Regions from separate parts of the Cupriavidus sp. CER-90 genome, predicted to be linked through region 2. Evidence: riboswitches for the same ligand, from Rfam matches in the RefSeq annotation. Region 2 holds a riboswitch; the other holds the start of a gene.
The links. Region 2 has a riboswitch for cobalamin ahead of AC24R4_RS14845 (TonB-dependent receptor). Riboswitches for the same ligand answer to the same signal wherever they lie in the genome.
Positions count from the first base shown of each region.

Region 1: linked by a shared signal. The riboswitch ahead of AC24R4_RS20340 (TonB-dependent receptor plug domain-containing protein) and the one ahead of AC24R4_RS14845 (TonB-dependent receptor) in region 2 are both predicted to bind cobalamin.

Region 1 is NZ_JBYGYM010000002.1:2,103,165-2,114,440, forward strand. Features, by position in the region: gene AC24R4_RS20295 (malonyl-CoA decarboxylase domain-containing protein) at 1-1,074, shown strand, start outside; gene AC24R4_RS20300 (Bug family tripartite tricarboxylate transporter substrate binding protein) at 1,181-2,188, shown strand; gene AC24R4_RS20305 (enoyl-CoA hydratase/isomerase family protein) at 2,188-2,997, shown strand; gene AC24R4_RS20310 (malonate--CoA ligase) at 3,085-4,638, shown strand; gene AC24R4_RS20315 (SIMPL domain-containing protein) at 4,718-5,416, opposite strand; gene AC24R4_RS20320 (EVE domain-containing protein) at 5,570-6,043, opposite strand; RNA gene ssrS (6S RNA) at 6,120-6,338, opposite strand; gene AC24R4_RS20330 (cell division protein ZapA) at 6,668-6,991, opposite strand; gene AC24R4_RS20335 (hypothetical protein) at 6,988-7,311, opposite strand; cobalamin riboswitch at 7,517-7,820, shown strand; gene AC24R4_RS20340 (TonB-dependent receptor plug domain-containing protein) at 7,897-9,906, shown strand; gene AC24R4_RS20345 (FecCD family ABC transporter permease) at 9,923-10,930, shown strand; gene AC24R4_RS20350 (ABC transporter ATP-binding protein) at 10,927-11,276, shown strand, end outside.
Region 2 is NZ_JBYGYM010000002.1:942,506-953,781, reverse strand. Features, by position in the region: gene AC24R4_RS14875 (chromate resistance protein ChrB domain-containing protein) at 76-1,044, shown strand; gene AC24R4_RS14870 (chromate transporter) at 1,064-2,263, shown strand; gene AC24R4_RS14865 (chromate resistance protein ChrB domain-containing protein) at 2,300-2,758, shown strand; gene AC24R4_RS14860 (transporter substrate-binding domain-containing protein) at 3,177-3,965, shown strand; gene AC24R4_RS14855 (amino acid ABC transporter permease) at 4,052-4,705, shown strand; gene AC24R4_RS14850 (amino acid ABC transporter ATP-binding protein) at 4,734-5,483, shown strand; cobalamin riboswitch at 5,590-5,849, shown strand; gene AC24R4_RS14845 (TonB-dependent receptor) at 5,883-8,105, shown strand; gene AC24R4_RS14840 (DeoR/GlpR family DNA-binding transcription regulator) at 8,233-9,000, shown strand; gene AC24R4_RS14835 (SulP family inorganic anion transporter) at 9,222-10,964, shown strand; gene AC24R4_RS14830 (IclR family transcriptional regulator) at 11,013-11,276, opposite strand, start outside.

The DNA.
Region 1 (11,276 bases), 1.2 Mb from region 2:
GCAGGCGCATCGGCGGGCGCGGCGTCGGGGCTGTCGCAGGCCCTGTCGAATGCGCGTATCCGCTTCTTCAAGCGCATTGCCGCGCATCACGGCAAGCGTGGCGACAGCGCCTGCGGCCTGCACTTCCTGATCCAGCTGCGTTCGGACATGCTGCGCTGGCAGAAGCGCATTCCCGGCCTGCGGGCGCTGGACGAAGACCTGGAGGCGCTGTTCTCCAACTGGTTCGACGTGGGCCTGCTGGAACTGCAGCCGATCACCTGGGATTCGCCGGCGTCGCTGCTCGAAAAGCTGATCCGCTACGAAGCCGTCCACGAAATCTCGTCGTGGAACGACCTGCGCAACCGGCTCGATTCGGACCGCCGCTGCTATGCGTTCTTCCATCCGCGCATTCCGCGCGAGCCGCTGATCTTCGTGGAAGTGGCGTTCGTGCCCGAGATGGCCGCCAACGTCCAGACGCTGCTGGACGAGGCCGCGCCGCTGGAAGACCTGCGCCGCGTGAAATGGGCCATCTTTTATTCGATCTCGAACACGCAGACGGGCCTGCGCGGCGTCAGTTTCGGCAACTTCCTGCTCAAGCGCGTGATCGAGGAACTGCAGCGCGAATTCCCGAAGCTCAAGCAGTTCGCCACGCTGTCGCCGATTCCGGGCTTTGCCGACTGGTTGCGCAAGCAGGACGGCGAGTCGGTTGCACGCATCCTGGGTGACAAGCGGGTGTCGCGCTGGCGCGAACGGCATGGCGAGACGCCGGCCGATGGCGCCGCCTGGTTTGCCGCGCTGCCGGCCGACGCGCAGGACCCTGTCATCCGCGATACGGCGCTGGCGCTGGTGGCGCACTACCTGGTGCGCCAGGGCGGCAAGGGCGTGCCGGCCGATCCGGTGGCGCGCTTCCACCTCGGTAACGGGGCATGTGTCGAGCGCGTGAACTGGGGCGCCGACCTGTCGCGAAAAGGCCGCGCACAGTCATGCGGGGTGATGGTGAATTATCTTTACGTGCCCGAGGCGCTGGATGACAATCTGGCTCGCCTTGGCGATGGCAACCCCCGCGTCAGCCGCGCGGTGGCCAAGCTGCTGTAGCCCTCGGGTCGGGCGCGGACGCCAGGCAGGTTTCTTGTCGGGTGGGTGGCAGTAGGCAGTACTTCGATTGACTTTCCACGCAGTGAGTAGAGAGAGGAGACAGTACATGAGTCGTCAGCGCAAACTGACCGCGTTCGCACGCGTCTTTGCAATCGCCGGCCTGGTGGCCGGCACCGGGGCCGGCCTCCATGCGCCGGCCGCGCAGGCCGCGGACCCCTGGCCGAACAAGCCCGTCACCGTGATCGTGCCGTTCCCGGCCGGCGGCGGCACCGACGCGTTCGCGCGGCCGTTGACCGCGCAGCTTTCCAAGCAGCTGGGCAAGCAGTTCGTGATCGACAACCGCGGCGGCGCCGGTGGCACGGTGGGCGCCAGCCTGGCGGCCAAGGCCGCGCCGGACGGCTACACGGTCTTCATCGGCGGGGCGCACCACGCCATCGCGCCGTCGTTCTACAAGAAGCTCGACTACGACATCGAGAAGGATTTCGTGCCGATCACGGTGATCGCGCAGCCGCCGCAGGTGATCGTGGTGAATCCGTCGAAGGTGCAGGCCAGCACGGTGAAGGATCTGATCGCCTATGCCAAGGCGCATCCGGGCCAGCTCAACTACGCATCGGCCGGCAACGGCTCGGCGCACCATCTGGCCGGCGAGCTGTTCAAGCTGCAGACCCAGACCGATCTGGCGCATGTGCCGTACAAGGGTGCCGGCCCGGCGCTGTCCGACCTGATCGCCGGCCAGGTGGACCTGATGTTCGACGGCCTCGGCTCATCGGCGCAACATATTCGCGCCGGCCGTATCAAGGCCCTGGCCGTGGCGTCGAAGACGCGCTCGGCGGCGTTCCCGAACGTGCCGACGGCGGCCGAGGCGGGCGTGCCGAACTACGAGGTGTCCACCTGGTACGCGCTGTGGGCGCCCAAGGGCACGCCGAAGGAGATCGTCGACAAGCTCTACGCCGAGACCACCAAGGCGCTGAACAGCCCCGAAATGAAGGCTATCTGGCTGCAGAACGGTTCGGACATCCCGCAGTTCACGCAGGAACAGTTCGCGCAGTTCCAGCGCGCCGAGATCAAGCGATGGGCCGAGGTGGTGCAGCGTTCGGGCGCCAAGATCGACTGATGGGCGGCACCGTCACGTTCGCCCGCGATGGCCAGGTGGTCACCGTCACGCTGTCGCATCCGGGCAAGCTCAACGCGATATCGGCCGGCATGTGGCAGGCGCTGGCCACCGGGTTTGACGCGCTGGCGGCCGAGGTGGCCAGCGCGCCCGACCCGGCGGCGCGTCCGCCGCGCTGCGTGGTCGTGCGCGGCGCCGACGGCAACTTCGCCGCCGGGGCCGACATCGCCGAATTTCCAGTGGTGCGGGGCGACGCGGCCGCGGTGCGCCGCTATCACACGGCCATCATCGCGCCGGCGTTGCGGGCCATCGCCGAATGTCCATTGCCGACGCTGGCGGCCATCGAAGGCGTCTGCGTGGGCGGCGGGCTGGAAATCGCGTGCAACTGTGACCTGCGCGTCGCTGCGGCGGGCAGCCGCTTCGGCGTGCCGATCAACCGGCTGGGGTTTCCGATGGCGCCCGGCGAACTGCAGGGCCTGCTGGCCCTGGCAGGGCGTGCCGTGACGCTGGAAATCCTGCTGGAAGGCCGCGTGTTCGACGCCGCCGAGGCGGCCGCCAAGGGGCTGCTGACGCGCGTGGTGCCCGAGGCGGCCCTGCACGACGAGGTGGCCGCCACGGTGCATCGTCTCTGCGCCGGGGCGCCGCTGGCCGCGCGCATCAACAAGGCCACCATCCGCCGCCTGTCGCCGGCGCCGGCGCCGCTGACCGCCGCGGAACTGGACGCCCACTTCGCCTATGCCGGCAGCCGCGACCACGCCGAGGGCGTGGCCGCCTTCCTGGCGCACCGGCCTCCGGATTTCACCGGGGAGTAATATGTCGGCCGGCCGGCTATCATGGCCGGCTGCCCCGGCGCCTTCGCCTGCCGTCCCCGGGCATGCCTTTCCCTTTTGCTCCGTACCATGAACGCCAATCTGTTCGCCCTGTTCGAATCCCGTTTTCCTGCCGACCGCAGCGCCTGCTGCATCGAAACGCATGACGGCCTGTATTACACGTGGGACGACCTGGACCGCGCCACGGCCAAGCTTGCCAACCTGCTGACCGCCCTGAAGCTGCCGGCGGGCGCGCGCGTGGCCGTGCAGGTGGAAAAGTCGCCGGAGGCGCTGTTCCTGTACCTGGCCACGCTGCGGGCCGGCTATGTGTACCTGCCGCTGAACACCGCGTACCAGGAAGCCGAGATCGACTATTTCGTCGGCAATGCCGAGCCGGCGGTGGTGGTTTGCAGCAGCAGCAACTTCGGCTGGGTGTCGAAGGTGGCGTTTGCGCACAACACGGCGCACGTGTTCACGCTCGACGACAACCGTACCGGATCGCTGCTGCAGCGCGCGGCGGCACAGCCGGACACCTTCGAGACCGTGCAGCGCGCGGACGACGATCTGGCGGCCATCCTGTACACATCGGGCACCACCGGCCGCAGCAAGGGCGCGATGCTGACGCACCGCAACCTGGCATCGAACGCGCTGACGCTGAACGAATACTGGGGCTGGCGCAGCGACGACGTGCTGCTGCACATGCTGCCGATCTTCCACGTCCACGGGCTGTTCGTGGCGTCGCACGGCGCGCTGCTGGCCGGCGCCAAGATGATCTGGGCGCCCAAACTGGACATGGGCCAGATCCTGAAATTCATCCCGCGCTGCACGGTGATGATGGGCGTGCCGACCTACTACGTGCGCATGGTGCAGGAGTCGCGTTTCGACAAGGATCTCTGCAAGAACATGCGCCTGTTCGTGTCGGGTTCGGCGCCGCTGCTGCTGGAAACGTTCGACGCCTTCCGGGAGCGTACCGGCCATACGATCCTGGAACGCTACGGCATGAGCGAAACCGTGATGCTGGTCTCGAATCCGTACGACTCCGCGCTGGGTGACCGTATCGGCGGCACCGTGGGGATGCCGCTGCCAGGCGTCTCGGTGCGCGTGATGGACGGCGAGGGCAACCTGTGCCCGCCGGGCGTGATCGGCAATGTTCAGGTTCAGGGGCCCAACGTGTTCAAGGGCTACTGGCGCATGCCGGAAAAGACCGCCGAGGAATTCACCGCCGATGGCTGGTTCAAGACCGGCGACGTGGGCCGCTTCGGGGGTGCCATCGTCAGCCAGGCGGGCGAGCGCAAGGTGCCGGACAACTACCTGACCATCGTCGGCCGCAGCAAGGATCTGATCATCTCGGGCGGCTACAACGTCTACCCGAAGGAAATCGAGAGCTTTATCGACGAGATGCCCGGCGTGGTGGAATCGGCCGTGATCGGCGTGCCCCATGCCGATTTTGGCGAGGCCGTGGTGGCCGTGGTGGTGCGCAAGCCCGGCGCCGATATCGACGAGGCCGGCATGATCGGCACGCTCAAGGGCCGTATCGCCAACTTCAAGGTGCCCAAGCGCGTGCATGTGGTGGACGAACTGCCACGCAACACGATGGGCAAGGTGCAGAAGAACGTGCTGCGCCAGCAGTTCGCCGCGCTGTAATCCGAAGCCATCCAAGAAAAAGCCCCGCCCCAAAAAAATGGGAGCGGGGCTTTTTCTTGTTTGCTTGTTGCGATGTCGCTTACTTCACCATCTGCACCGACCCGTTGACCGACACGGTCACCTGGGTCTTGCCGCCTTCCACCGGAATCGGCGCGCCGGCATCGGCAGACATGGCCTTGGCCGCGTACATGCGCGGCACCGGCGGCATCATGCCGCCCGACTCATTGACCGAGACTTCGCGGATCGTGAAGCTGCTGAAGCCGAACAGCTTGGTCGTGGCCTGCGCCTTGTCGCGGAAAGCCGCCACGGCCTGGTCGGCCAGCTTCTGCTCGGCGGCGCGGCGGGCCTCGCGCGACAGCGAGAATCCGACGTTCTGCACCTGCATCTGGTTGGCCAGTTCGCCAGCCAGTTTCGACACGGCGGCGAAGTCCTTGGACTTGAGGATGATCTCCGAACGGCCGCGCCACGTGCTGATCTTGCCGTTGCGGTCGGTATTCGGATGAATCGTGAAGCCGCCGGACTGCGCTTCCACGCCCGACACGCGCTTGGCTTGCGCCAGTGCCGCCTGGGTACGCGACGACAGCGCGTTCGAAATGGCGGAAGGCTCGGGCCCTTCCTGCTCGGTGGCCAGCACCAGCGTGACCACGTCGGTCGGCACTTCGGTCACGGCTTCGGCGGACAACGACAGCACGCCCGAAGGCTGCGGCACGGCAACGGTCTGGGCCGAGGCCACGGCGGCGGCAGTGCCCAGCAGCGAGGCGACCAGCAATTTCTTCATATTGTTCTCCGATCAATGTGATGGCTATCAGATGCGAAGCCTCGCATTTCGTTCCATGCGGGCTCTTGCATGAAAGCTCTAACGGCCGGGCGGCCGGATCGGGGTTAAGGCGGGCAAAAAAAATGCGCGGCCAGAAGACTGCGGCCGCAGATGCTACTTCATCAGCTTTTCGGTGATGAAGCGCCATTCGGCCGGTGTGACGGGCGTGATCGACAGCCGGTTGCCCTTGCGCAGCACCACCATGTCGGCCAGCGCGTCATGTTCGCGCAATGCCGGCAGCGGGATCAGCGCGCTCTTCTTGACGAAGCGCACGTCCACCAGCGACCAGCGGGGCGCCTCCTGCCGGGATGCCTTGTCGTAGTAGTCGCTCTTCGGGTCGAACTGCGTGGGATCGGGATAGGGCTGCGAGCAGACCTCGGCAAGGCCGGCGATGCCGGGTTCGGGACACGACGAGTGATAGAACAGCACGCCGTCGCCGATGCGCATCTGGTCGCGCATGAAGTTGCGCGCCTGGTAGTTGCGCACGCCGGTCCATGGCAGCGTGCCTTCACGGGCCAGATCGTCGATGCTGGCTTCATCCGGTTCGGACTTCATCAGCCAGTACTGGCGGGCGCGCGCGTCGGGCATGGATCCGTGACAGGTCAGGCGTTGAAATGAAAAAGGCGGTGGTTCGTTGAAACCACCGCCTCTTCACCACTTGAAGGGGGTCCCCGCCTCGGCCGCTGGGTCGGCATCCTGAACCCAAGTGAGGTTCAGAGTGGCTGCGGAAGTCGTATTTCGGGTACATCGCCCACTCAGGGAGTCCGGACCGAAGCCAGGACTATGAATGCGGTAACGCGCTCGCCCACACGACATGATCCCGCACCATGCAATGCATATCGGTTCAAGGAGTTTATGACCCTCACGAACCAGGCAGGGAAACTGTCAAACGTCTGACTTGAGTTCCTGTGCGTGCAACACGCTTGGGATGTCAGACGTTTGCCGTTTCAAACTAGGATGGGATGGAAACGGCGGCCAGGCCCGATAACCCGACCATCCAACTGCGTCGGTCAGTCTCGCCGCGCAGTGGCTCCACTATACACCGCGACGTCAGTGATACCAAGCCGGATACGTCGGGACGTTACATTTTCCACAACAACCGGCATATCCATGCACATCATGCGGTCGGGCGCGGCACCGGCTTCACATGGACCACATATCTGGCCGACGCTGCGCAATTCAAGTGTTGCCGTCAGGGTTTTTTTGGGCGGCTCAGCGCGTGCCCACGTGCGCGTACTGGCGCAGCGCCTCGTCGGCGCGGTCGTTCAGTTCGCGAATGCGCGCGCGCACCGCGTCCACCGGAATCGTGCCGTCCTCTTCCTGCTTGCGGCGCATGGCCAGCAGGTCCGAGGCAATGCTGATGGCCGCCATCACGGCCACGCGCTCCACGCCCTTGGCCGACACGCTGCCCTTGAGCTTGTTCATCTTGTCGTCGACCAGCGCGGCGGCTTCCAGCAGCGCGGCCTCGTTCTCCGGCGAGATCGCGAAACGGTAGGGCTGGCCTGCGATGTTCAGTTCCACTTGCTTGTTGCTCATGCGTGTTCTCCGGGGGCTTGCTGCGAACCTTCCGATGCGGCGCGGGACTGGCCGTCGCCGAGCAGGTCGAGCTGGCGTGCGTCGCTGGCGGTGGGCAGCTTGTCGAGGATGGACTGGATGCGCAGTTGCGCCTCCTCGATCTTGATGTTGAGCAGCTCGCGGTCGGCCGCCATGGCTTCGCGGTCCGCGCGCAACGTGCTCGCCTCGGCCTGCAGGCGGTCGATCTCCGCGCGCAGCCGCTGGTTTTCCGCCGCCAGGGTGTCCGCATGATGCAGCACGCGCCCGATCTTGGCGGCCAGTTGTTCGAGTTCGTTGAGCATAGTGCCTGTCGTGTCCGGTAGGAGTAAGGGTCAGGTTTGGGGATTCTAGCCGATGCACACGCGGGGGCTACCGTCAATGCGACCGGTGAGACTTTGCTGCCGCACGGAAGTTGCACCGATCTGCGGCGAACGGCGCGATTTCGCGTGTCAATCACGGATATCGGCAACTTGACCCCTCGCATTGACGCCAACTTTGAAACTCCCTACACTCGCGCACGTTCCAGGTGCTCGCGGCCGCCTTACGCAGGGGCTGCAGTTCAACGGGAAACAGGGAGCCGGGTACCGCCCGCCAGCCCGGCGCGACGTCGATCGGCCAGGCTGGACGCGAGCGGGGCAGGCCAACCTGTGCTGCCCCCGCAACGGTAAGCGACCGCGAACACGCCAAGCGTCGTTCGCAGGGCGGGCCAAGGCCACTGATACGGACTCGCCGGAAGTTGCGGGGAGCCCATCGGGAAGGCGGCCTGCCTGATGTCGTCAGCCCGGATACCGGCCTGAAGAACGCGGGCGTCCGCACCCTATGCGGCACGCCCATTCGCCATCAGGTCCGCGGGGGAACGGGCCCGGCCGTTCTCATCCATCCTGCTCATGCGTTCCACGCTATCCAGGTCGACCGTCGCGGTGAAGCCGCCGGTTGGCCCGTCCGTGCCCGCCATCATGGCGGCCGTTGCCGTTCTTTGCGCGTCCCCTATCCCGGCATTTGCCCAGGAGGCGCCCGCCGGGCCCGCCCCCGTCGCGCCTGCCGCACCCGCCGAAGCCACATCCGCCGCACCTGCCGCACCTGCCGCACAGCCGGCGGCGGCCCAGCCCCAGTCGCTGGCACCGGTGGTGGTCACCGCCTCGCGCACGGCGCAGCGTGTGACCGAGGCGCTGCCGCACACCACGGTGGTGACCCAGGAGGACATCGTCGATTCGCAGGCGCCCGACCTGCGCTCGCTGCTGCGCGGTCAGGCCGGTGTCGAATTCGCCGCCAATGGCGGCATGGGCGCCAATACGTCGCTGTTCATGCGCGGCGCCAATTCGAACCAGGTGCTGATCCTGATCGATGGCGTGCGCGTGGCCGGCGTCAGCGGCGGTACGGCCCAGCTGGCGAACATCCTGCCCGACCAGATCGACCATATCGAGGTGGTACGCGGCAACGTGTCGGCGCTGTACGGATCGGACGCCATCGGCGGCGTGGTGCAGATCTTCACCAAGAATGGCGCCGGCCAGGCACCGGCGGCCAATGCGCAGGTGGAGTACGGCAGCAACAACACGCGCCAGGGCACCGTCGGCTACGGCGGCCAGATTGGCGATACGTCGTTCAACCTGACCGGCTCGATCTTCAAGACCGACGGTTTTTCGTCGATCAACTATAACCAGTGGGCCGCCGCCAATGCCGCGTCAGTCCGGCGCGGCAACGGGCCGAACCCCGGCGACAACCCGTACGAGAACAAGAGCGTGTCGGGCCAGATCCGCCACAAGTTCACGTCCGACTGGGATGCCGGCTTCGCCGCGTACTACTCGAAGAGCGACCTGTCGTACGACAGCACCAGCGGCAAGCCGACCGACGATTTCCGCATGAACAGCGAGCTCTACACGCTGTCGGCGTTCGTCAACGGCAAGGTGACCTCGGCGTGGACCACGCATTTCAAGCTGTCGCAGAGCGAAGACCGCAGCGAAGGCACGAAAAACGGCCTGTTCGACAGCCTGTTCAGCACGCGCAACCGCCAGTTCAACTGGCATAACGAATACGCGCTGACGCCCGACCACAAGCTGCTGTTCGGCACCGACTGGCTGCAGCAGACGCTGGCGTCCAGTGCGTACAACGCGCCGTCGCGCAACGTGTTCTCGGTGTACGGCGGCTATGAAGGCCGGATCGGCCGGAACCAGCTGCAGCTGAACGCCCGCAACGACCACTATTCCGACTTCGGCAACCAGGGCAGCTTCTTTGCCGGCTATGGCTTCAACGTGACCGATCAGGTCAAGCTGATCGCCAATGTCAGCAATGCGTTCCGCGCGCCGACCTTCAACGAGCTGTATTACCCGGGCTTCGGCCAGCCGAACCTGCAGCCCGAACGCGCCAAGTCCGCCGAGGCGGGCGTGCAGGTCGACACGGCCAGCGCCGGCCTGCTGCGGGTGACCGCGTTCGAGACGCGCTATGACGACCTGATCGTGTCGACCGCCGTGGGCAGTGGCGTGTTCCTGGCACAGAATGTCAACAAGGCCAAGGTGCAGGGCATCGAGGCCTCGTGGCGCGCCACCATCTGGGGTACCGACCTGGGCGCCGCCGTGACCTTCCAGAATCCCGTGGACCAGAGCAGCAACACCCAGCTGCTGCGCCGGGCGCGGCGCCATGCGTCGTTCGACGTGGGCCGCAACTTCGGCAACTGGCGCTTTGGCGGCGAATGGCTGCTGTCGTCGGAGCGGCTCGACAACAGCGCGCGCGTCCTGGGCGGATACGGTATCGTCAACCTCAATGCCCGCTACAACATCGACAAGCAATGGTTCGTGGCTGCCCGTGTGGAAAACCTGTTCGACAAGAACTACCAGCTTGCCTGGCCCTACAACACGCAGGGCCGCGCCGGGTTCATCACGCTCGGCTGGCGCCAGAAGTAAGGCGTAACGTCACGTCATGACCGAACTGCGCCGCGCGCTGACCGTCTGGACCGCCCTGGCCTTGGCCGGGGTGGCGGTGTTCGCGCTGTCGCTGGCGGCCGGCAGCGTCGCGCTGGACATCGCGCAGGTTTGGCAGGCGCTGACCGGCGCCGATACCGGCACGGCCGGCGCCATCGTGCGTGAACTGCGGCTGCCGCGCGCGGCGGCGGCGTTTGCCTGCGGCGGCCTGCTGGCGCTGTCCGGCGCGCTGATGCAGGTGCTGCTGCGCAATCCGCTGGCCGAGCCCTATGTGCTGGGCGTGTCCGGCGGCGCGTCCACGGGCGCGCTGCTGGCGATGCTGCTGTCGCTGCCGCTGTGGGCCGTCCAGTCCGGCGCGGCGGGCGGCGCGCTCTGTTCGATGCTGCTGGTGGCCACGCTGGCGCGGCGCGACCTGCTGCATCCGCAAGTCCAGGGCGGCCACCACGAGGCCGGCGCGCGGCTGCTGCTGACCGGCGTGATTTTGGCGGCCGGCTGGAGCGCGCTGATCACGCTGATCCTGGCCATCGCACCGGAATCGCGGCTGCGCGGCATGCTGTTCTGGCTGACCGGCGACCTGGGCGGCACGGCCAGCTACGGCTGGGCGCTGGCCACGCTGGTCGTGGCGCTGGGGCTGGCGATGCCGATGGCGCGTGCGCTGAACGTGATGCTGCTTGGCGAGACCGTGGCGCAGTCGCTGGGCGTACGCGTGGGTCGCGTCAGGCTGGCCACGTTCCTGATCGCCTCGTTTGCCATCGCCGCGGCCATCACCACGGCCGGGTCCATCGGCTTTGTCGGACTGGTGGTGCCGCACATGGTGCGCCTGGCGTGGGGCAACGACCAGCGCCAGCTGCTGCCCGCGTCGGTGCTGCTGGGCGGCACGCTGCTGATGGCGGCCGATCTGATCGCCCGCACGGTGATCGCGCCGGCGCAGTTGCCGGTGGGGGTCATCACCGCGCTGCTGGGCGTGCCCACCTTCCTTTACCTGCTGCTGCGGAGGCCGCGATGAACGCATGGTCCGAGCCGCTGGCCCCGTGTCCCGTGTTGTCGCTGCGCGACGTGCGCCTGCGCGCGGGCCAGCGGGTGCTGGTCGATGGCCTGTCGCTGTCCATCCAGGCAGGCCAGCTCTGGTGCGTCGTGGGCCCCAACGGCGTGGGCAAATCCACGCTGATGGGCGTGCTGGCCGGCTTGCGCGCGCCCGATGGCGGGGCCGTGGAAATCGACAGCGTGGCCGCCACGCAGGTGGCGCCGGCCACGCTGGCCCGCCAGCGCGCCTATCTGCCGCAGGCCATACATGACACGTTCTCGATGGTGGTGGAAGATGCGGTGCGCATCGGCCGTCATCCGCACATGAG
Region 2 (11,276 bases):
GGCCGGGAGCGTACCCCCGTTGTAGAGCTTGTGACAGACTTGAAGTGCATGTTGCGGCCATCTACGATGCCCGGCATGGACACTTTTCATTCCGCCACCTGGCGGCTCCTGGTCATCAGCCTGCCGACGTCGGCAGCCACGGCCCGCATGCGGTTCTGGCGCGCGATCAAGGCGCTGGGCGGCGCGGCGCTGCGCGATGGCGTCTACCTGGTTCCGGACCGGCCTGAACTGCAGCCGCCGCTCCAGGCGCTTGCCGACGATGCGGCGGATCAGGATGGCAAGGTCTGGCTGCTATCGGTCGTGGCCACGCAGGAACAGGAAGCCGACTATCGGCGGCTGTTCGATCGTTCGGCCGAATATGCCGACTGGACCGCTGAACTGGCAGCTGCCCGCGAGGCCATCACGGGCCTGGGCGAAGCCGAGCTGTTGCGCGTCGCGCGCCGGTTGGGGCGTGGCTATGACGCGATCCGGAAGATCGACTTCTTCCCCGGCGAGCCCGCGGCGATTGCCGAGGCAAAGTGGCGCGATTTCAATGCCGCCGTGGATGCCGCGCTGTCTCCCGGCGAGCCGCACGGCGTCTCCGGTGCCATCGCCAGGCGCGATCCCACGCAGTACCAGGGGCGCTGCTGGGCCACGCGCAAGCACCTCTGGGTAGACCGCGTCGCGTGCGCCTGGCTGATCCAGCGTTTTATCGATCCGCATGCCAGGTTCCTGTGGCTCGATGACGTACGGCAGTGCCCGGCCGATGCGCTCGGATTCGATTTCGACGGCGCGACGTTCACGCATGTCGGCGACCGCGTGTCGTTCGAGGTGCTGATGGCGAGCTTCGGGCTGGACGAGGACAAGGGGCTGGCCAAGCTGGCGCAACTGATCCACGTGCTCGATGTCGGTGGGGCGCCGGTTGCGGAGGCCAGCGGCTTCGAAGCCGTGCTGACCGGGGCACGCACCCGTATGCCGGACGACGACGCGTTGCTGCGCGATATGGGCCCGGTACTGGATTCCCTTTACACCCACTACGGCAGCGCCAGCCGCCGCAAGCGGTAGCACCCTGGGGACATCGCACATGAATCCGCAAGACACGACCCCCACCGGGGACATCGGCCAGGACGGCCCCCGCTATGGCCTCTGGCAGCTGGTCTGCTACATGCTGCGCCTGGGCACGCTCGGCTTTGGCGGGCCGGTGGCGCTGGCCGGCTACATGCATCGCGATCTGGTCGAGCGCAGGCAATGGATCACCGACGGGGACTACAAGGAGGGCATCGCGCTGGCGCAACTGGCGCCCGGGCCGATGGCCGCGCAGCTTGCCATCTATCTGGGCTATGTCCACTACCGCATCGTCGGCGCCACGCTGGTCGGGATTGCCTTTGTGCTGCCGTCGTTCCTGATGGTGCTGGCGCTGGGCTGGGCCTATACGAAGTTCGGCGGCCTGACGTGGATGCAGTCGGTGTTCTACGGCGTCGGCGCGACGGTGATCGGCATCATCACGCTCAGCGCGTACAAGCTGACCAACAAGAGCGTGGGCCGGGACCCGTTGCTGTGGGCCATCTATCTGGTGCTGGGCGCGGTCACGGTCATCACCGAATCCGAAATCGCCTGGCTGTTCCTGGCCGCCGGGCTGCTGGTCTGGTTCTGGCGCGCGCCGCCGAAGTGGCTGCGCGAGCGGGGCGTCAATGCCGTCGCCGCCGCGCAGTTGCCGATGGCCGGCGGGTTCGCCAGCAGCCTGGACTGGCCGCTGCTGATGCAGATCGGCGTGTTCTTCGCCAAGGCCGGGGCGTTCGTATTCGGCTCGGGGCTGGCCATCGTGCCGTTCCTGTACGGCGGCGTGGTGACCGAGCACCACTGGCTCAATGACAAGCAGTTCGTCGATGCCGTGGCCGTGGCCATGATCACGCCCGGCCCCGTGGTGATTACCGTGGGCTTCATCGGCTATCTGGTGGCCGGCCTGCCCGGCGCGGTGGTGGCCGCGCTGGCCACGTTTCTGCCGTGCTATCTGTTTACCGTCATCCCGGCGCCTTACTTCAAGAAGTACGGCAAGCGGCCGGCCATCATCGCCTTCGTGGACGGCGTGACGGCCGCGGCCGTCGGCGCCATCACGGGCGCCGTGATCGTGCTGGCCCGGCGCTCGCTGGTCGATGTCCCGACCGTGGCGCTGGCCGTGGTGACCGTGTTGTTGCTCTGGCGTTTCAAGAAACTGCCAGAGCCGGTGATCGTGCTCGGTGCGGCCGTGATCGGGCTGATCGTCTATCCGCTGCTGCGCGGCTGATGTCAGCCGGCGTCGGCGGATGTTCAGGAGCCAATCATGAAATGGATCACGCGAGAACGCCCCAAGATCGACCGGATTGCCTGTCCCTGGCTGGTGGCCCGGTTTATCGATCCTTCGCCGGAGTTTCTGTATGTGCCCGCCGGCGACGTACTGGCCGAAGCGCAGCGCAGCGGGGCGATTCCCTACGACATACCGGGCGTCGAGCTGTCGCACGAAGGCGACCTGTGCAGTTTCGACGCCTTCCTGAAGAAGTACGGCCTGGCCGACCCCTCGCTCGACCAGCTTGCCGCCATCGTCCGGGGTGCCGACACGTCGCGGCTGGACCTCACCCGCGAGTCCGGCGGCCTTTATGCGATATCGCTGGGCCTGTCGCAGACCTTTGCCGACGACCATGACATGCTGCGGCAGGGCATGGTGATGTACGACGCCCTGTACGCCTGGTGCAAGCACTGCCAGGCCGAGACCCACAACTGGCCGCCGATCATGCCGGCCTGAACGATCTCCCCAAAAAGTGCTTTTCAGGTATCAATCGCAACACGGATGACATCAGGCGCGGCGCCGATCCCGGCCTGCCGCGCCGTGCGTCCCTGTAGAATGTCGGCCTGTTGGCTGGCCACCCGGCGCTGCCCATCGGTCAACCCGGTGGGCCAGGACGCCAGATGGCCGATGGCTCACGCGTTCAGCGACCTCTGCGGATCGCCTTGCCGAATCGCCTGGATTCCGCGCCCACTTCCCGATATTCACACCATGCCGGCCCCCAACCCGGCGCGGCGGGGCAATTGTGCGCGGCGCCCGGGCATTGCCTGGCTGTGAGCGCCAGTTGCGCCAACGGGCGCGAATGGTGCCGGTGGCGGCGATCCTGCCATCGGTGCGGCGGCACGCGTTGCCGCACCCTTAATCTCTCCTCGACATCATGAAAAAAATAGCAGCCGTTCTCCTGATCTCCGGTCTTTCGTTGCTGGCCGCCTGCGGCAAGAGCGACCCGACGCCGGCGGCAAAGCCTGCCAGCGCCAGCACCAGCATCGTCGTGGGCCTGGACGACAACTTCCCGCCGATGGGTTTCCGCGATGCCAACAACCAGCTGGTCGGCTTCGACATCGACATGGCAAAGGAAGCGGCGCAGCGGCTTGGCATGGCGGTGGATTTCAAGCCGATCGACTGGAGCGCCAAGGAAGCCGAACTGAACGGCAAGCGCGTTGACGTGCTGTGGAACGGCCTGACGATCACCGAGGACCGCAAGAAGAACATCAGCTTCACCGCGCCGTACATGACGAACCACCAGATCGTCATCGTGACCGAAAAGTCGCCGATCCAGACCAAGGCCGACCTGGCCGGCCGCATCGTTGGCGCACAGGACGGCAGCAGCGCCGTGGACGCGATCAAGAAAGAGGCAGCCGTGGCCGCCAGCCTGAAGGAACTGAAATCGTTTGGCGACAACGTGACGGCGCTGATGGACCTGTCGGCAGGCCGGCTGGACGCCGTGGTGGTCGACGAAGTGGTGGGCCGCTACCTCGCCAGCAAGCGCGCCGGCGAATACCGCATCCTGACCGAGAACTTCGGCACCGAAGACTACGGCGTGGGCGTGCGCAAGGACGACGGCGAACTGCTGGACAAGCTGAACAAGACGCTGGCTTCGATGAAGCAGGACGGCACGGCCGCACGCATCGCCACCCAGTGGTTCGGCGCGGACATCACGAAGTAAGGACAGCCACCTTGCAGGCGGCGCAGGGTTCGGGAAAGCAAGCAAATTGCACCGGCCCTGTTGCACCTGCATCGTAATGTTTCAGCATGGACTACGTTCTTTCTCTCCTGCCTCCGATGATGGAAGGGGCCAAGGTCACCTTGACCCTGTTCGCCATCACGCTCGGGCTGTCGGTGCCGCTGGGCCTGGCGCTGGCCCTGCTGCGGATTTCGGCGTGGGCGCCGGTCAGCGGCCTGGTGAATGGCTATATCTGGCTGATGCGCGGCACGCCGCTGATGCTGCAGATGCTTTTCATCTATTTCGCGCTGCCGTTCGTGCCGTATGTCGGCATCCGGCTGCCCGATTTCCCCGCTGCGGTGGTCGCGTTCGCGCTGAACTACGCGGCGTACTTCGCCGAGATCTTCCGGGCCGGCATCCAGTCGGTGGAGCGCGGCCAGTACGAGGCCAGCAAGACGCTTGGCCTGAGCTACTTCCAGACCATGCGCCGGATCGTGCTGCCCCAGATGATCGGCCGCGTGCTGCCCCCGGTGAGCAACGAGACCATCACGCTGGTCAAGGACACCTCGCTGATCTACGTGCTGGCGCTCAATGACATCCTGCGCACGGCGCGCAGCATCGTGCAGCGCGATTTCACGACAACCCCGTTCCTGGTGGCCGCCCTGTTTTACCTGGTGATGACGCTGGTTCTGACGTGGCTCTTCCAACGCCTCGAAAAACGCTATGCAAGATACGATCAATGAGAACACAGGCGTGCGCGAGCGCCCGTTGATGGTGTCGGCCCGCGACATTCACAAGTCCTTCGGCGCGCTGGAGGTGCTCAAGGGCGTGTCCCTGTCGCTGCGCAAGGGCGACGTGACCGCCGTCATCGGCCCATCGGGCTCGGGCAAGAGCACGCTGCTGCGGTGCATGAACCATCTGGAATTGATCGACCGGGGCACGCTGGAAATCGAGGGCGAAGTGCTGGCGGCCACCGACGCCGGCGGCGTGCGCTACGCCAAGGGTGCCGATCTGCGTCGTATTTGCGCCAGGATGGGCATGGTGTTCCAGTCGTTCAACCTGTTCCCGCACCTGACCGTGCTGCAGAACCTGATCGAGGCCCCGATGACGGTCAAGGGCATGCCGCGCGACCGCATCGTGCCGCTGGCCGAGGATCTGCTGCGCAAGGTCGGCCTGTTCGACAAGCGCGACAGCTACCCGTCGCGTCTGTCGGGCGGCCAGAAGCAGCGCGTGGCGATTGCCCGCGCGCTGGCCATGGAGCCGGACATCATGCTGTTCGACGAGCCCACGTCGGCGCTCGACCCCGAACTGACCGGCGAAGTGCTGCGCACCATGCGCCAGCTGGCCGACGAGCACATGACGATGCTGGTGGTCACGCACGAAATGGGTTTCGCGCGCGAGGTGGCCAGCCATGTGGTCTTCATGGACGGCGGCAAGGTGGTCGAGGAGGGCCCGCCGGCGCAGCTGTTCGGGGCGCCCGTTCAGGCGCGGACGCGGGAATTCCTGACGCGCGTGTTCTGAGGCGTGGGCCGGCCCCCACGGCCGGCACGCCGGGCGCGTGTCGTTTTGTCGCGTTTGTATCAAGGCTGTTGCAGGTAGAATGCGCCCCGCGGCACACGGCCCTCGTGTGCCGACCGTGACTGCAGGTGCCGGCGAGCCATTCGCCGGTTAAACGGGAAACAGGTGCGTCGCCGATCGTCCAGATTTCGACGAGAGCGGCCATGCCTGTGCTGCCCCCGCAACGGTAAGCAGGTTGGGAACCGTCAGGCCGATCCATCCGGGTCGGCGGTCACTGCGCCAGCACATGGCGCGGGAAGGCGATGGCATCCCCGGCGCGAGAAGCGCCGCCCTGCAAGCCCGGATACCGGCCTGTTGTCATCATCGAAATCCATTGCCCGGGCGGGGTCGCCCGGCTTCACGATGACACACCATCTGTCCGCGCATTCCGCCGGCCGCTCGCGCTCGGCCCCGTTTCGCCCTGGCGCCGCGCGTGCGCGCCGGCCACATCTGCTGGCGGCCTCGCTTGGCACCGTCGCCAGCCTCAATTTCCCCGGTGCATGGGCCCAGGAGGCCGCTTCCGACCGGAAGGCAGGCACGTTGCCGGCCGTCACGGTCAGCGGGGCGGCTCAGCTTGACCCGCCCGGGCTGGCCCTGTCCACGCCCGAATACACAGGCAGCCGCCTGGGCCTGACCCCGCTGGAAACGCCGGCCAGCGTCGAAGTGCTCGGCGGCGAGACGATCCGTGCGCGCGGCGACCAGTCCGTGCGGGAAGCGGTGACGCGGGCCACCGGCATCACCGGCAACCCGGCGCCCGGCAACGGCGGCACGTCGCTGACGGCCCGTGGCTTTGCCGGCCAGGGCTCGGTCATGCAGCTGCTCGACGGCACGCGCATGTACGTGGCGTCGGGCACGGTCACATTCCCGTTCGATACCTGGTCGGTGGATCGCATCGAAGTGCTGCGCGGGCCGGCATCGGTCATGTATGGCGAAGGGGCGATCGGTGGCGTGGTCAACGTGGTGCAGAAGAAGCCGATCCGCGGGCCCATCGAGAACGAACTCCAGATCGCGGGCGGCACCGAGAAGACCGCGCGCGTGGCGTTCGACAGCGGCGGCAAGGTCAACGACAACCTGTCGTACCGCTTCGCCACCGCCTACAACCGCTCGGCTGGCTGGGTCGATCGCGGGGATTCGAACAACCTGATGGTGTCGGCGTCGGTGCGGCTGGACGTCAATCCGGACTTCAACCTGACGCTGTCCTATGACGACGGCACCCAGCATCCGCAGCAGTACTTCGGCGTGCCGCTGGTGAACGGCAGCCTGGACACGTCGCTGCGCAAGAAGAACTACAACGTCGGCGATGCCCAGATCCGCTACCGCGACCGCTGGACGCGCCTGAACGCCGAATGGACGCCCAACGACCGCGTCACGGTGCGTAACCAGTTCTATTACCTGACCAGCCATCGGCATTGGCGCGATAGCGAGACCTACGCGTTTCTGCCGGCAACCTCGCAGGTGCGCCGCACCGACTATCTGGAAATCCTGCACGACCAGGAGCAGGTGGGCAACCGCGCGGACCTGACGGTCAAGAGCCGGCTGTTGGGGCTGGAGAACGCCACGACGGTCGGCTTCGACATCAACAAGATCAACTTCACGCATTCGAACAATTCGCCGTATGGCGGAGCGTCGACGGTCAATGCGTACGACTTCGATCCGGGGATGTTCTTCAGTCCGCCGGGCATCGTCACCTCGCCGCGCCTGCGGACCAACACCACGCAGTACGCGCTGTTCGGCGAGCATCGTATTTCCTTTACGCCGCAGTGGTCGGTGATCGGCGGCGTGCGCTTCGACCACGCCCGGCTGTACCGTACCGATCTGGTCGCCAACACGGGGTGGGAGAAAACCTTCGCCAATACCACGTGGCGCGTGGGCACGGTGTACCAGTTCACGCCGGCGCTGTCGGTCTACGCGCAGTACGCCACGGCCACCGATCCGCTTGGTTCGCTGGTGACGACCAGCGACGCGCAGCGCAATTTCGAGCTGGCCACCGGCAAGCAGGTGGAAGTGGGGGTGAAGCAGGCGTTCTGGGGCCATCGCGGCGAATGGACGGTTGCGGCCTACGAGATCCGCAAGAACAACCTGCTGTCGCGCGACCCGGTCAATCCGACCATCACCCAGCAGGTGGGCGAGCAGTCGTCGCGGGGGCTGGAGGCATCGGCCAGCGTGGAAGTGCTGCGCGGCCTGCGCCTGGACATCAACGGCACGGTGCTGCGGGCACGCTACGACGACTTCACCGAATCGGTGGGCGGCGTGGCGGTGTCGCGTGCCGGCAATGTGCCGACCAGCGTGCCGCAGCAGGCGGCCAACGCCTGGCTGAGCTGGAACTTCATGCCGCAGTGGACGTTCGCCACGGGCCTGCGCTACGTGGGCGGCCGTTACGCGGACACCGCCAACAAGGTGCGCGTGCCGAGCTATACGACGGTCGATACCGCGCTGTCGTGGCGCGTGACCAGGCAGGCGGCGCTGACGCTGCGCGTCTACAACCTGTTCAACCGCGACTACGCCGAATCGTTCTCGAACGGCGGCCAGCAGTGGCTGCTGGGCCGTCCGCGCTCGGCGGAACTGTCGGCGAACTTCTACTTCTGAGTGGCATCGGGCGGTGGGTAGCCGCCCAGCCCGGCCCCCCAGGCGGGGGGGGGCAAGACTGTCACGGAAGTGTCATATCGCGCGCTTACATTTCGTTCGACCATGCAACGTGAGCGAATGAGCGTCGATGAGCCTGACCCTGCGGCAACGTGAAATCTTCGGCTGGCTGAATGATGCCGGCTACCTCAGTACCGAACAACTGGCCAGCCGCTTTGGCGTCAGCAGCCAGACCATCCGGCGCGACATTAACGAATTGAGCGTGCAAGGGCTGGCGCGACGCATGCACGGCGGGCTGAGCCTGCCGGCCAGCCAGCACAACATCAGCTACCTGCAACGCAGTACCGCGCATGTGGAGCGCAAGCGGCGCATTGCCGAGGCAGCCATTGGCATCGTCGAGGCCGATGCCACGGTGTTCCTGGGCTATGGCACCACGGTGGCCGACTTTGCCCGCGCCCTGCCGGACGACCTGCCGCTGCGCGTGATCACCAACAACCTCGGTGCCGTGCATGCGCTGGCTGACAAGCCCCGCATCGAAACCTGGGTCACGGGCGGACGGCTGCGTGCCGGCGATTTCGATGTGATGGGCAGTGTCACCCTGGATTTTGTCCGACGTTTTCGTGCGCATGTGGCGATCTGCGGCGCCGCCGGCATCGACGCGGACGGTACGTTCTACGAATTCCAGCCGGAGGAGGCCGAATTGAGCCAGGTGTTGCTGTCGCACAGCCATCTGCGCGTGCTGCTGGCCGACAGCAGCAAGTGCCTGCGCCACGCGCCGTGCCGCGTGGCCGGCCTGGACCAGATCGACCACCTGTTCACAGACGCCGAAGCCACCGACGCGCTGCCATCGTTGCCGGCCCTGTGCGAGCGCGCCGGCGTGGCGCTGCATCTGTGCTGAGCCCCCGGCACCGCCGACTCGGCGGGCGTCTTCCTTCGTCGCCGATACCGGATCGCCTCGATTGACGGGCTGATCGCCCGGGCCCCCCGGCGGGGCCGTACGTGGGTGCCAGCTGAAGGGGGGTGTGTCATGCGACACATTCGTGCGCTTGCTTTGGCGCATGCGGGACCTATGCTGAATCACACCGATCTCCGGCGTGTCACCAACACAAAAAGGGTCCCATGGCATCCACCGCGCCTACTCCAACGCCCGCCCACGCGCCGGCCCCCCACTGGCTGCGCTGGCTGCCCGGACTGGCCATGCTGCGCACCTACGAGGCAGCCTGGCTGCCGCGTGACCTGGCGGCGGGGCTCGTGCTGACCACGATGCTGGTGCCGGTGGGTATCGCCTATGCCGAGGCGTCGGGCGTGCCGGGCGTGTACGGGCTCTACGCGACCATCATCCCGCTGCTGGCCTACGCGCTGTTCGGGCCAAGCCGCATCCTGGTGCTGGGGCCCGATTCCGCGCTGGCCGCGCCGATCCTGGCGGTGGTGATTGGCATGTCCGGCGGCGACCCGATGCGCGCGGTGGCCACCGCCAGCCTGATGGCCATCGTGGCCGGCCTGTTCTGCATCGTGCTGGGCCTGCTGCGGCTGGGGTTCATTACCGAACTGCTGTCCAAGCCGATCCGCTACGGCTATATGAACGGCATCGCCCTGACGGTGCTGGTCAGCCAGTTGCCAAAGCTGTTCGCCATCAAGGTCGACGATGCCGGGCCGCTGCGCGAGCTGTGGTGGCTGGCGCAGGCCATCGCTGACGGCAAGGCCAACTGGTACAGCTTTGCCGTGGGCGCGGCCAGCCTGGTGTTGATCCTGTTCCTGAAGCGATTCGAACGCGTGCCGGGCATCCTGATCGCCGTGGTGCTGGCCACGCTGGCGGTCAGCGTGTTGCGGCTCGATCACCAGGGCGTGAAGGTGCTGGGCGAGATCCCGCAGGGGCTGCCGACGTTCGCGCTACCGTGGTTCAGCGGCGTGGATATCGTCCGGGTCGCACTGGGCGGCTGTGCCGTGGCGCTGATCGCCTTTGCCGATACCAGCGTGCTGTCGCGCACCTATGCCGCGCGCACCCATACGCGGGTGGACCCGAATCAGGAGATGGTGGGCCTGGGCGTGGCCAACCTGGCGGCCGGGCTGTTCCAGGGATTTCCGATCAGCAGCAGCGCGTCGCGCACGCCGGTGGCCGAGGCTGCCGGCGCCCGCACGCAGCTGACTGGCGTGGTCGGCGCCATTGCCGTGGCGGCCCTGCTGCTGGTGGCGCCCAACCTGCTGCGCTACCTGCCCAACAGCGCGCTGGCCGCCGTGGTGATCGCGGCGGCCATCGGGCTGTTCGAGTTCAAGGATCTGCAGCGCATCTATCGCATCCAGCAGTGGGAGTTCTGGCTGTCGATGCTGTGCTTTGCCGCCGTGGCCGTATTCGGCACGATTCCGGGCATCTGCCTGGCCGTGGTCCTGGCCGTGATCGAATTCCTGTGGGACGGCTGGCGGCCGCATTTCGCGGTACTGGGCCGGGTGTCGGGCCTGCGCGGCTACCACGACCTGAAACGCTATCCCCATGCGGCGCTGATCGACGGGCTGGTGCTGTTCCGCTGGGACGCACCGCTGTTCTTTGCCAATGCCGAACTGTTCCAGCAGCGCCTGACGGAGGCCGTGGAGGCGGCGCCGAAGCCGGTACGCTGGGTGGTGGTGGCGGCCGAGCCGGTCACCAGCGTGGACGTCACGTCGGCCGACATGCTGCGCGAACTGAGCCAGAACCTGGCCGTGGACGGCGTGGCGCTGCATTTCGCCGAAATGAAGGACCCGGTCCGCGACAAGCTGCGGCGCTTCGAGCTGACCGAAACCTTCCCCAACGCCTGCTTCCATCCCACCGTGGGCAGCGCCGTGGACGACTATCTGGCCAGCATCGGCGCCCGGAAACTGGACGAATGACGATGGGGCGAGGCACGGCCGGCGGCTGGCGCGGGCGGGTATGCCGCGTCAGCCCCCGCTGGCGCCCATCGCCCCGAACCGCCACGACAACCGCCGCGCCGCCTGCCTGACCAGCTGGGCCACCTCGCTGTCCAGCGCGCTGTCGAAGCTGCCGCTGCTGCCCATCACGGCGATGACCAGCGCCAGCGCGCCGGTGTGGTCGAACACCGGGGCGGCCAGGGTGTCGATGCCGGGCACGGGGCGGCTGACGGCGTTGTCGATGCCGTCGTCGCGGATCTGGCGCCAGCGCGGGATGGCGGCCTGCCGTGTCGC